Regions from separate parts of the Enterocloster sp. genome, predicted to be linked through region 1. Evidence: predicted binding sites of a transcription regulator. Region 1 holds the regulator's gene; the other holds the start of a gene.

Region 1 (4,353 bases):
GGCTCTGGTTTACATCCGCTCCGGCGCTTCGATCCCCAGAAGGCCGATACAAGTCTCAAGCACCCGCTTAGTAAGGGTGATCAGGCCGATGTAGCTGTCCTTTCTGGCCTCATCTTCCTCAGAGAGGATCTTGGTATCGTGGTAAAAACTGTTAAATGCATTAGCAGTCTCATAGACATACTGGCAGATCTTGTGCGGAGCTGTTTCTGCAAAGCTGTTTTCCAGTACCTCGCTGTATTTTGCCAGCTGAAGCATAAGGGCCTTTTCAGAAGCTCCTGCTGCCGGAAGGATCTTTTTCTCAGCGGCCAGCTCGCTGACACTTCCTCCATTTTCCTTGTATTTTCCAAGAATGGACTTAATACGCACAATGGTATAAAGGATGTAGGGACCTGTATTTCCTTCAAAGGAAATAAACCGATCCATATCAAATATATAATCCTTAGAAGCCTGATTGGACAGATCGCCATACTTTAACGCAGCAAGACCCACTACCTTTGCAGTCTCCCTTGCCTCCTCTTCTGATACAGTACGGTTTTCCATGATGCGGTTAAATACAGCCTCATCAATATCTGAGATCAGCTTTTCCAGACGCATCACGCCGCCTTCTCTTGTTTTAAAAGGCTTTCCGTCCTTGCCGTTCATGGTGCCGAAGCCCAAAAAGATCATCTTTGTATCCGGCTTTACGATTTCTGCCTTTCTGGACACCCGGAATACCTGCTCAAAATGCATAGCCTGGCGCTTATCTACTACATAAATATAGCGGTCTGGTTTAAAATCCTGTTCCCTCTCAACGATCGTGGCAAGATCAGAGGTAGCATAAAGGGAAGCTCCGTCTGATTTACGGATCAGACAGGGAGGAATCTCCTTAGTATCGCCCTCTTGGGCCACATCCACAACCAGGGCGCCCTGGCTTTCATAGGCCAGTCCTTTGTCAATGAGCATCTGCACCATATGGTCAATATATGGCTCTGCGTCGCTTTCGCCCTTCCAGAGATCGAAATCTACATTTAAATTAGAGTAATTCTTCTTAAGGTCTGCCACAGATACAGCCAGAATGTGATCCCAGATGGCTCTGAAGGGCTTATATCCCTTCTGAAGCTTTAAGGTCGCCTGATGAGCTCTCTCCTTAAACGCTTCATCCACCTTTGATTTGGCGCTGGCTGCCGGATAAATCTCCTCCAGCTCACTGATGGTAAAGGGAGCCTCTGTGGGATACTCACCCGTATAGGATTCATCAAAGTATACCAGTTCCGGTTTTCTGTCCCTTAATTCTTCGATGATCAGACCCATCTGCAGTCCCCAGTCGCCCAGATGAACATCACCGATCATCTCATATCCCATAAAACGGCCCATGCGCTTGATGCTCTCTCCGATAATAGCAGAACGCAGATGGCCCACATGAAGGGGCTTTGCCACATTGGCGCCGCCGTAATCCACGATGATCGTTTCCTTCTTTTCAGGTTCTTCCAGTCCCAGCTTGTCCGCCTCTGCCATACCCTTCATATAATCTGCCAGAAACGCCTCTGACAGCTTCAGATTGATAAAACCAGGCATCACAGCCACTGCTTCGCCAAACATGGGCTGCTCCCTTTCTGCTGTCAATTTTTCCACTACCGCATTTGCAATATCAATCGGCTTGGTTTTATACGCCTTGGCTGCTGCCATGGCTCCGTTGCACTGGTACTCGCACAGATCCGGCCGGTTGGACAAAACCACCTTGGCAAATTTATCCTCATAGCCGCAGGCTGTAAAGGCCGCCTTAAGCTTCTGCTCCATCAGATCCAGAATTTTCTTCACTCCACGTTTCTCCTTTTCTGCACTTCTTATAGATGCAAAACTGCCCCGGCAGTGAAGCCGGAGCAATCCTACATTTTCTCACATACAAATGAATTATACACGGGACAGATACTCGCCGGTTCTTGTATCGATCTTGATCCTGTCGCCGATCTCTACGAACAGCGGTACGCTTACAACAGCGCCGGTCTCTACAGTTGCAGGCTTGCTTGCACCGGTTGCTGTATCGCCCTTAAAGCCCGGCTCTGTATCTGTGATCTCCAGCTCTACAAAAAGAGGAGGCTCTACAGAGAATACGTTGCCGTTGTAGGAGCAGACCTTGCAGATCTCGTTTTCCTTAACGAACTTTAACGCATCGCCGATCAGATCCTGGTTTAATGCCAGCTGCTCGTAGTTCTCTGTGTTCATAAAGTTGTACAGATCGCCGTCTGCATACAGATACTGCATATCTACACGGTCAATTCTTGCTGCCGGGAATTTCTCAGTTGGACGGAAGGTGCGCTCAACCACACCGCCGTTGATCACATTTTTTAACTTGGTACGTACGAAAGCAGCGCCCTTGCCTGGTTTAACGTGCTGGAACTCAAGGATCTGCACTACCTGTCCTTCGATCTCCAGTGTAATTCCATTTCTAAAATCGCCTGCTGATATCATAAAGATATTCCTCCTTAACGTTCTTTGTACAGGACGCTTTTCTCTCCAGCGCCCGCCAGGGCATGACCTGCCTTTGGCGGTCCCCTGTATATCTAATCTTTTATATTTTATACTATGTGTCCATGTTTTTCAAGTTCTTTTTACGGCTTTTTCTGTAAAAATAAAGCACAGGCCGTTCCAGATACCGTTTGAGCACGATCTGTATCTCCTCTTTAGGGTCAATGGGATTTACAAGAATGCTTTTAAGTCCTGCCCGGTTTGCTCCATATACGTCCGTAAACAGCTGGTCTCCCACAAAGAGAGTTTCCTTCGGCCCTGTCCCCATACAGGCCATGGCATTTTTATACCCTCTCTTTGAGGGCTTTCCTCCCTTATGGATATAAGGACTTTTCACCTGCGACGCAAAAGGCTTTACTCTGGCTTCTTTATTATTAGAAAGAAGACAGGTTTTAAATCCCAGCTTTTTTAAATGTTCAAACAAAGCAATGGCTCTCTCATCGGCAGGTGCGCCATGAGGCACCAGCGTATTGTCAATATCAAAGATCACGCCCTTAATCCCCCTGTCCTTCCAGGTTTCAAAGGGGATATCATATGTGGAGTCCCAAATTTCCTGAGGGTAAAATGGTTCAAACATAATCCTTTTGCCTTTCTCCTATTTTTTGAGAAGTTTTCCCAGCTCCTCCATAAAGGTGCTCACGTCCTTAAACTCTCTGTACACGGAAGCAAAACGCACATATGCAACCTCGTCCACCTGCTTAAGCTTTTCCATAACCAGTTCACCGATCACCGCAGTAGATATCTCTCTCTCCTCCCGATTAAAAATCTGATTCTCAATCTCATCGATCATAACTCCGATCTGCTGGGGAGATACGGGGCGCTTATGGCAGGAGTGGATGATACCGGCTTCAATCTTGGAGCGGTCATATGCCTCTCTGGTATTATCCTTTTTAATCACCATAAGGGGCATGGTTTCCAGTTTTTCATAGGTTGTAAAACGCTTCCCGCAGCGCTCGCACTGGCGGCGTCTGCGGATGGAACTGTTATCGTCTGCGGGACGGGAATCAATTACTTTCGTATCTGCTTCATTACAATAGGGGCATTTCATATGGCTTGCACTTCCCTTCTTTATATAAAATGATGACAATTTATGTCTTTATTTGCATTTATTTTAACCGAAACACTTCTCAAGTGCAAGAACTTTGTAACCAGACCAATGAAAATCATTGGATGGATCGGAATTTTTTTGCTATAATAAAAAAACAAACTATACTGCAGTGAAAGGCGGATCAATATGAATTGTGTATATGTAAGAAATCTGCGTCTGGGAGAAGGCACTCCCAAGGTCTGTATTCCTCTTGTGGGAGCTTCGGATGAAGCTCTTTTTGAGGAGATCAAAGCGCTCTCTTCCTATCCGGCGGATCTGGTGGAATGGCGGACAGACTACATGAATGATATTTTTAATGAAGGGCGGCTGACTGGTCTTCTTCCCCGTCTCAGAGAACATTTGGGAAATACGCCTCTTATTTTCACCTTCCGTACCACAAAAGAAGGCGGACAGCGCCAGGCCTCGACTCAGCAATATAAAACACTGGCTATGGAGGCAATCGCCTCCGGCTGTATCGATCTGATCGATATCGAACTTTTCTCTGATCCGGACAGCATTACAGAGCTTACAGCTCTTGCAAAAGAAAAAGGAGTAAAAACCATTTTTTCCAGTCATGACTTTTACTCCACCCCCTCCTGCGGAGAACTCCTGTCACGGCTGCGCCACATGGAAAAGCTGGGAGCCGATATTGCAAAAATCGCCGTGATGCCCCGGTGTCCGGAAGATGTGCTTACGCTGCTTACAGCTACCGTTACAGCCCGACGCCAGCTCACCTGTCCTGTAGTCACCATGGCCATGGC
Region 2 (4,353 bases), on a different contig from region 1:
GGGAGAGCTTCCGGATGTGGATCCGGAACAGGAGGCTCTCATCCGGGCAGAGGTAGAGGAGGAGCTGCAGCTGAGCGTGGAGGAGCTTCAGAAAGATATGGAGGAATAGCCGGAGAAAAGAATCAGGTGCCGGAAACTGATGCCGCAGTCCGTCACCTCAGGGGACAAATGGGAATATGCTAGGGTAACCCGTTTGAAGAGGAGCGGTTTTGTGTTTCAGAGTTTTATTCTGGTGCTGGCGCTGTGTGCCGACACCTTTGGGGCAGGTCTTGCCTATGGGACAAATCGAATACGGGTCGGTTTTGGAAAGGTGCTGTTTTTAAATGGAATCTGCAGCGTCTGTCTGGGACTGGCTATGACAGCAGGCTTTTTTGCCGCAGAGAGGCTTTCGGGGATCAATCTTCGCACTCTCTGCGGAGGAAGCCTTATTTTTATGGGATTGTTTCGTCTCACGGACTTTTCTCTGCGAAGATGGATCCGGATGCATTGGGAGAATGGACGCAGTTTCTGCTTTTCTCGTTCCGGTATTCATGTGCTTATACGGATCTGGAGTGATCCCATGGAAGCAGATGCAGATGGCTCTCACAGTCTGGAATGGAAGGAAACATTTATTTTAAGCCTTGCAATGTCCTTAGACAGTCTGGCTGCCGGAGCTGCAGCAGCCCTTTCAGAGGGAAGAATTGCTCTTACAGTGCTTTTGTCTCTTTTGGTGGGAACTGCGGTCACAGAAGCCGGGCTTATGGCCGGCCGCTTTGCCGCTGAGAAAGGGCAGAGAGACCTGGGATGGCTCAGCGGTCTGCTTTTGATAGCGGTGGGGATTGGGAAGCTGTAGGGGGGCGGAAGCTCTTGGTAAAAATGTACACATAAAAAAACTTGCAACCCCTTTGATTGTATGATACATTACTCTGGTAAAGTGAAGAAGTGTATTTACAATGCAAAGGGAGGACAGGAAGATGCTGCAATTTTTGAATACTGCGTTAAAGGCCATTGATGATCTTGTATGGGGAGTTCCGCTGATTGTGCTGATTTTGGCAACAGGGATTTATCTGACGGTACGTCTGAAGGGGATGCAGATCCGAAAACTTCCCGCTGCTCTGCGCTACATGGTTCAGAATGAAGAAGAGGGAAGCGGAGAGGTTACCAGCTTTGGAGCTCTTTGTACTGCCATGTCAGCAACGATCGGAACGGGAAATATTGTAGGTGTAGCGACCGCCATTGTGGCTGGTGGACCGGGCGCTTTATTCTGGATGTGGATTGCCGCTTTATTTGGAATGGCAACCAAATATGCAGAGGGTGTTCTGGCAATCTGCTATCGAAGTGTAGACAAAGAAACCGGTCATGTTTTGGGAGGTCCCTTTTACTATATCGAAAACGGAATGGGAAAGAAATGGAGATGGCTGGGAAAAATATTTGCTTTTTTTGGCGCCGGTGTCGGTCTTCTGGGAATCGGAACCTTTACTCAGGTTAATGGCATTACTTCTGCAGTAGGAGATTTTTTTGATAGTCAGAAAGCCTGTACAGTGGCGCTGTTTGGAAGAGAGTATACGGTGGCCGTGCTGATCGCCGGACTGATTTTGACAATTTGTGTTGCACTGGTGGTTTTGGGTGGATTGGAGCGTATTGCTACTGTTTCCCAGATTATCGTGCCGTTTATGGCTGTCTTTTATGTGGCTGCATGCATTACGATTTTATGTGTAAATGCACAAAGGGTTCCTATGGCATTTAAGATGATACTGGAAAGCGCCTTTGGGCTTCGGCCGGCAGCAGGAGGCGCTTTGGGAAGCATTCTTCTTGCAATGCAGAAGGGAATCGCAAGAGGCATTTTTTCAAATGAGGCAGGATTGGGAAGCGCTCCCATTGCTGCTGCAGCAGCCCGTACCAGAGAACCGGTTCGTCAGGGACTGGTTTCGATGACGGGAACCTTTATAGATACGATTATAATCTGTACCATGACAGGTCTTTCAATTGTGCTGACCGGAGCCTATGAGACAGGTCTGGAGGGGGTTGCAGTAACCACTTATGCCTTTAATCACGGGCTTCCTCTGCCCGCCTGGGCCAGTTCCTTTCTTCTGATGGCGTGCCTGATTTTCTTTGCATTTACAACTATTATAGGATGGAATTATTATGGGGAACGCTGTCTGGAGTATTTGTCAGGAGGAAGCAGACGTGCAGTAATGACGTATCGTTTCTTATATATCCTTGCTATTTTTATCGGGCCGTTTATGACGGTTGAGGCGGTCTGGACGATTGCCGATATCTTTAATGCGCTGATGGCAATTCCCAATCTGATTGCGGTACTTGCCCTCAGCGGAGTTGTTGCAGCAGAAACGGGAGATTACTGGAAACGAATGAAAAAATAAGATAGAAGTCTGATTTTAATACGCCTATTGACGGAGCCTTGTATCCATGGTAAGATAGCATCACCAATTAAGACACAATACATAGTGTGCTGACAAAAAAGATAAAACACAATATATAGTATATAATGTAATCGTTCTATTGAGAGGTGACGTATGGATCTAACCAGAGTAAAGGTAGTAAAAAAAGACGGAACAAAAGAGGATTTTAACGTTCAGAAGGTGATTTCCGCCATCAGCAAGTCCGCTGAGAGGGCCATGATCACATTTTCAAAGGCAGAACTGAATTTTATCTGCGAATTTGTAGAAGAGAAGGTTCAGGAGCTGGATCAGGAGCTGATCCCAATTCCCCAGATGCACAATATTGTAGAAGGCGCTCTTGAAAAGGTAAATCCTCTGGTGGCAAAGAGCTATCGGGATTACAGAAACTATAAGCAGGATTTTGTCCGGATGCTGGATGATGTGTATAAGAAGAGCCAGTCTATTATGTACATCGGTGATAAGGAGAACAGCAATACGGACAGCGCCCTGGTATCTACGAAGCGCAGCCTGATTTTTAATGAATTAAATAAATCCCTGTATCAGAAGTTTTTTATGACCGTGGAGGAGCTTCAGGCCTGCCGAGAGGGGTATATTTACATCCATGATATGTCTGCCAGACGCGACACCATGAACTGCTGTCTGTTTGATGTAAAGGCGGTTCTGACCGGGGGCTTTGAGATGGGAAATCTCTGGTATAACGAGCCGAAAACGTTGGATGTGGCCTTTGATGTGATCGGGGATATTGTCTTAAGTGCGGCCAGCCAGCAGTACGGAGGTTTTACGGTTCCCAGCGTGGAGGAGATCCTGGCGCCCTATGCGGAAAAGTCTTATGAAAAGTACATTGAAAAATATCTGGATCTGGGTCTTGCAGCGGACAAGGCCAAAGAGGTGGCCTGGAAGGATGTACAGAGGGATATGGAGCAGGGCTTTCAGGGATGGGAGTACAAGTTTAACTCCGTTTCTTCCAGCCGGGGAGATTACCCCTTTATCACCATGACAGCAGGCACGGGAACGAGCCGTTTTGCCAAGATGGCGACTATGACCATGCTCAATGTGCGCAAGGGCGGACAGGGAAAGAAGGATCATAAAAAGCCTGTGCTTTTCCCGAAGATCGTATTCCTTTATGATGAGGCTCTTCACGGGCCGGGAGGCGAGCTGGAGGATGTGTTTGAGGCAGGGATCGACTGCTCCAGCAAGACCATGTATCCCGACTGGCTGTCCCTGACGGGAAAGGGGTATATCGCCAGTATGTATAAGCGCTATGGCAAAATCATTTCCCCTATGGGCTGCCGTGCCTTTTTATCCCCCTGGTATGAGCGGGGCGGAATGTATCCGGCAGATGATAAGGACTCTCCCGTATTTGTGGGACGGTTTAATATCGGCGTAGTCAGCCTTCACCTTCCTATGATCCTTGCAAAGGCAAGACAGGAGAGCCGGGATTTCTACGAGGTGCTGGACTACTATCTGGAGCTGATCCGCAAGATCCATATCCGCACCTACGCTTACCTGGGCGAGCTGAAGGCATCTACCAATCCGCTGGCCTACTGTGAAGGCGGTTTTTACGGCGGTCATCTGGGTCTGCATGATAAGATCAAGCCCCTTCTTAAAACTGCCACAGCATCCTTTGGCATCACAGCCTTTAATGAGCTTCAGCAGCTGTATAACAAAAAGTCTCTGGTAGAAGATGGACAGTTTGCGCTGGAGGTTCTGGAGCATATCAATAAAAAGATTGAGGAATTTAAGGAAGAGGATGGCAATCTGTATGCCATTTATGCGACTCCGGCGGAAAATCTCTGCGGCCTTCAGGTAAAGCAGTTCCGTGAAAAGTACGGCATCATTGAAAATGTGTCGGACAGGGAGTATGTGAGCAACGGCTTCCATTGTCATGTGACAGAGGACATTACGCCGATTGAAAAGCAGGATCTGGAGTACCGTTTCTGGGAACTGAGCAACG

The links. The regulator NrdR, encoded in region 1, represses ribonucleotide reductase genes. The targets are predictions, from matches to a motif close to CACAANATNTTGTG.
Region 2: the regulator NrdR is predicted to act here: its motif matches at 2,468-2,481, upstream of nrdD (anaerobic ribonucleoside-triphosphate reductase).

What each region holds. Positions count from the first base shown of each region.
Region 1 is NZ_DBMACH010000003.1:200,661-205,013, forward strand. Features, by position in the region: gene argS (arginine--tRNA ligase) at 10-1,797, opposite strand; gene efp (elongation factor P) at 1,891-2,448, opposite strand; gene ACZM6M_RS04975 (YqeG family HAD IIIA-type phosphatase) at 2,561-3,082, opposite strand; gene nrdR (transcriptional regulator NrdR) at 3,101-3,553, opposite strand; gene aroD (type I 3-dehydroquinate dehydratase) at 3,740-4,353, shown strand, end outside.
Region 2 is NZ_DBMACH010000011.1:62,329-66,681, reverse strand. Features, by position in the region: gene scpB (SMC-Scp complex subunit ScpB) at 1-109, shown strand, start outside; gene ACZM6M_RS12310 (manganese efflux pump) at 212-832, shown strand; gene ACZM6M_RS12305 (alanine/glycine:cation symporter family protein) at 954-2,360, shown strand; gene nrdD (anaerobic ribonucleoside-triphosphate reductase) at 2,514-4,353, shown strand, end outside.